One region of the Streptomyces sp. NPDC059850 genome, then DNA from elsewhere that is predicted to be linked to it. Evidence: predicted binding sites of a transcription regulator. Region 1 holds the regulator's gene; the other holds the start of a gene.
The links. The regulator HrcA, encoded in region 1, represses chaperone genes, less so after heat shock. The targets are predictions, from matches to a motif close to TTNGCACTCNGNNNNNCNGAGTGCNAA.

Region 1 (2,392 bases):
CCACGTACAGGTCGCCCGCCGGGCCACCGCCCGGGCCGACCTCGCCCTCGCCCGCGAGCTGGATGCGGGTGCCGTTGTCCACACCGGCCGGGATCTTCACGGTCAGCGTGCGCCGCGAGCGGATCCGCCCGTCGCCCGCGCACTCCGGGCACGGGGTCGGCACCACGGTGCCGAAGCCCTGGCACTGCGGGCACGGCCGCGAGGTCATGACCTGGCCGAGGAAGGACCGCGTCACCTGCGATACCTCACCGCGGCCGCGGCACATGTCACACGTCTGCGCCGAGGTACCCGGCGCCGCGCCCTCACCGCTGCAGGTCGTGCACACCACGGCGGTGTCGACCTGGATGTCCTTGGTGGTGCCGAACGCGGCCTCGCTCAGCTCCACGTCGAGGCGGATCATGGCGTCCTGGCCGCGCCGGGTGCGGGACCGCGGGCCGCGCTGCGAGGCGGTGCCGAAGAACGCGTCCATGATGTCGGAGAAGTTGCCGAAGCCCGCGCCGAACCCACCGGCGCCACCGCCCGCGGCCGAACCCGACGGGTCCCCGCCCAGGTCGTAGACCTGCTTCTTCTGCGGGTCCGACAACACCTCGTAAGCGGCGTTGATCTCCTTGAACCGCTCCTGGGTCTTCGGATCCGGATTGACGTCCGGGTGCAGCTCGCGTGCGAGCCGGCGGAATGCCTTCTTGATCTCGTCCTGCGAGGCATCGCGCTGCACGCCCAGGACTGCGTAGTAGTCCGTCGCCACTTACGACTCCGCCAGGATCTGTCCGACGTAACGTGCCACTGCGCGTACCGCTCCCATCGTTCCGGGGTAGTCCATGCGGGTCGGTCCGACCACGCCGAGTTTGGCGACGGCTTCGTCGCCCGAACCGTAGCCGACCGCGACGACCGAGGTGGAATTCAGCCCCTCGTGAGCATTCTCATGCCCAATACGCACGGTCATACCCGAGTCTTGCTCGCCGAGCAGCTTGAGGAGGACGACCTGCTCCTCAAGTGCCTCCAGCACGGGCCGGATCGTCAGGGGGAAATCATGCACGAAGCGCGTGAGGTTCGCGGTGCCGCCGATCATCAGCCGCTCTTCGGTCTCCTCGACAAGCGTTTCGAGCAATGTCGCCAGCACGGTCGAGACCGTCCCCCGGTCCTCCTGCTCGAAGGACTCCGGAAGATCCTGCACCAATTGCGGCACATCCGCGAACCGCCGCCCCACGACCCGGCTGTTGAGCCGGGCCCGCAGATCCGCCAGCGAGTCGTCGCTGATCGGAGCCGGGCAGTCCACCACGCGCTGCTCGACCCGCCCGGTGTCGGTGATCAGCACCAGCATCACCCGGGCCGCGGCCAGCGGCAGCAGCTCCACATGCCGCACCGTCGAACGGGTCAGCGACGGATACTGCACCACCGCGACCTGCCGGGTCAGCTGCGCCAGCAGCCGGACGGTGCGCCCCACCACGTCGTCGAGGTCGACGGCGCTGTCCAGGAAGCTCTGGATGGCCCGCCGCTCCGGCGCGGACAGCGGCTTCACCCCGGCCAGCCGGTCCACGAAGAGCCGGTAGCCCTTGTCCGTGGGGATGCGCCCGGCGCTGGTGTGCGGCTGGGCGATGAAGCCCTCGTCCTCCAGCGCGGCCATGTCGTTGCGCACCGTGGCCGGGGAGACCCCCAGCCGGTGCCGCTCGGTGAGCGCCTTGGAGCCGACCGGCTCCTCGGTGCCCACATAGTCCTGGACAATGGCACGCAGCACTTCGAGTCTGCGTTCGCTGAGCACCCCGCGCACCTCCAGTCCAGCCGTGTCATCAGGTCGTCCCTCTGGCACTCAACGGTCACGAGTGCCAGAACCCCTCAGCCAGTGTACGGCGGGGTGCGGTGGGCACGGCAAGAGCCGCCCCCCGCCGGCGCCCCGGCCACCCGTCACGCTATCGCTGTTGGAGCTAGCGTCTCGGTATGGAGACGTGTTGGGAAGAGGCCGGGTGGGAACAGCTCGGTCCCGATGTCGCCCGCCGCAGGCTGCCCGACTGGGACTGCACGATCGGCGTGATCACCGGCCGGACGGACGTCCTCGTGGTGGACACCGGCTCGACGCTGCGCGAGGGCGCGGCGCTGCGGGCCGAGATCACCCGGCTGACCGGCCGCCGTCCGACCCGGATCGCGCTCACCCATCCGCACTTCGACCACGTCCTGGGGACGGCCGCGTTCGCGGGCTGCGAAGTGTACGGAGCCACCGGCGTGGACGGTCTGCTGCGCCGCGACCGGGAGGCGCTGCGCGAGGACGCCATACGGCACGGTGTGCCCCCGGGGGCCGCCGCCGAGGCCGCCGATCACCTCGTACCGCCGCATCACGTGGTCTCCGGGGAGATCACCCTCGGCCTGGGCGGCCGGTCTGTGCTTCTGGCGAACGTGG
Region 2 (2,392 bases), on a different contig from region 1:
CTTGAGGCCGACCTCCTCGGCGATGACGGTGGCGCCGGTGAGGGTCGCGATGTCGCCGAGCATGGCCTTGCGGCGGTCACCGAAGCCGGGGGCCTTCACGGCGACGGCGTTGAAGGTGCCGCGGATCTTGTTGACGACGAGGGTGGAGAGGGCCTCGCCCTCGACGTCCTCGGCGATGATCAGCAGCGGCTTGCTGGCGCCGGCCTGGATGACCTTCTCCAGCAGCGGCAGCAGGTCCTGGATGGAGCCGATCTTGCCCTGGTGGATCAGGATGTACGGGTCGTCGAGGACGGCCTCCATACGCTCCTGGTCGGTCACCATGTACGGCGAGAGGTAGCCCTTGTCGAAGGACATGCCCTCGGTGAAGTCCAGCTCCAGGCCGAAGGTGTTGGACTCCTCGACGGTGATGACACCGTCCTTGCCGACCTTGTCCATCGCCTCGGCGATCAGCTCGCCGACCTGCTTGTCCTGGGCGGACAGACCGGCGACGGCGGCGATGTCGGACTTGGAGTCGATCGGGCTGGCGGTGGCCAGCAGGTCCTCGGAGATGGCCTTGACGGCGGCGTCGATGCCCTTCTTCAGGGCGGCCGGGGAGGCACCGGCGGCCACATTGCGCAGGCCCTCGCGGACCAGCGCCTGGGCCAGCACGGTGGCGGTGGTGGTGCCGTCACCCGCGATGTCGTTGGTCTTGGTCGCCACCTCCTTGACGAGCTGGGCGCCAAGGTTCTCGTACGGGTCCTCGACCTCGACCTCGCGGGCGATCGTGACACCGTCGTTGGTGATGGTCGGAGCACCGAACTTCTTGTCGATGACGACGTTGCGGCCGCGGGGGCCGATCGTCACCTTGACGGTGTCCGCAAGCTTGTTGACGCCGCGCTCAAGGGCGCGACGGGCGTCCTCGTCGAACTTCAGGATCTTCGCCATGGTTGCGTATGTCCTCTCATTGCGATCCTCGGCCGCCGTACGGAGGCAGCCGCCGTCGCGTCAAAAAAACGAACCGCGCCCCGACCCCGGGTATCTGTGACACGGGCACCGGGGCGCGGCTCATAGGCAAACTTCGGTGATTACTTCTCGACGATCGCGAGGACGTCGCGAGCCGAGAGGACGAGGTACTCCTCGCCGCTGTACTTCACCTCGGTGCCGCCGTACTTGCTGTAGAGCACGACGTCGCCGACGGAGACGTCGAGCGGAAGCCGCTTGCCGTCCTCGAAACGGCCCGGGCCGACGGCCAGGACGACGCCCTCCTGGGGCTTCTCCTTGGCGGTGTCCGGGATGACCAGGCCGGAGGCCGTGGTCTGCTCGGCCTCGACGGCCTGGACCACGATGCGGTCCTCAAGCGGCTTGATGGCAACCTTGGAGCTGGCGGTCGTCACGATCCGACCTCCCCCTTCGGAGATCTCACGGGGTTAACTGTCTGAGGTGGCGACCAGGTGGATCCGTCGTCGCGGGTGCCGGACCTGCCCGTCGCTGTGTTTGGCACTCAGCGGTGCCGAGTGCCAGCCCTGACATTATGACGCGGTTAGCACTCCGTCAACCAGAGTGCCAAGCGCGGTGGCGGCGGACCGCCCGGGCGGCCCCCTGGACGCCCGCTCTCAGACGTAGTCCTCCAGCCGCGCCACGGTGAACCCCTGCGCCTGGATCTCCCGCAGCAGCGCGGTGATCATGTCGGTCATGGTGTGCCCGCCGAGCTGCTCAGGGCCGCGGAAGTGCGCGAGGACGATGTCCCCCGGCTGGAGCCCTTCGCCGGACCGGTAGACCAGCCCCTGGGCCTCCATCTCGGCGCGCCACAGCACCACGGGACCCAGCCCGCAGTCCGCCGCCGCGCGCAGGGTGGTCTCGTCGTACTCCCCATACGGCGGGCGGAAGAGGCGCGGCAGGACGCCGAGCCGGTGTCTGAGCTTCTCCTGCTGGCCGCAGATCTCCGCGACCTGGGTGCCGTAGTCCTGACCGGCCAGGCTGGGGTGGGTGAGGGTGTGGTTGCCGACGCCGCCGCCGAGCCGGTGCAGCTCGCCGAAGTAGTCGTAGCGGCCGTCGACGGCCTCGTCCGTCAGGAACTCGGTGAACGGCACCCTCAGGTCCCGTACTTGGTCGATGAAGCGCGGGTCCTTCTCCAGTCCGTCGTCGATCGTCAGGAAAACCACCCGATCGGTGGTCGCCACCCGGCGGATGACCGGCGGCAGCCCCGGCGGCTGCTCCTCGTCCGGCACCAGGGGCGGTTTGACGGCGGGCGGGCGCGGCGGCGGGTCCAGCGGCCGGTCGAGCCCCCAGCGGTGGTACGCGCCCGGGGCGATCCCCGGCGCCGGGCGCGGCGAGGCCGGGACCGAGCCGGGCGGCGGCGGTGACGGCGGAGGCGGCGCGTCGTCGGCGGCGGGGTGCGAGGGCGCGCGCACCG

Region 2: a site for HrcA is predicted at 1,520-1,546, ahead of groES (co-chaperone GroES). Genes of this name have one in related genera too.

Annotation. Positions count from the first base shown of each region.
Region 1 covers NZ_JBHWJI010000001.1:316,980-319,371, forward strand. Annotated here, with positions in the region: gene dnaJ (molecular chaperone DnaJ) at 1-745, opposite strand, end outside; gene hrcA (heat-inducible transcriptional repressor HrcA) at 746-1,759, opposite strand; gene ACFV9T_RS01600 (MBL fold metallo-hydrolase) at 1,936-2,392, shown strand, end outside.
Region 2 covers NZ_JBHWJI010000061.1:46,101-48,492, reverse strand. Annotated here, with positions in the region: gene groL (chaperonin GroEL) at 1-924, opposite strand, end outside; gene groES (co-chaperone GroES) at 1,065-1,373, opposite strand; gene ACFV9T_RS35330 (polysaccharide deacetylase family protein) at 1,593-2,392, opposite strand, start outside.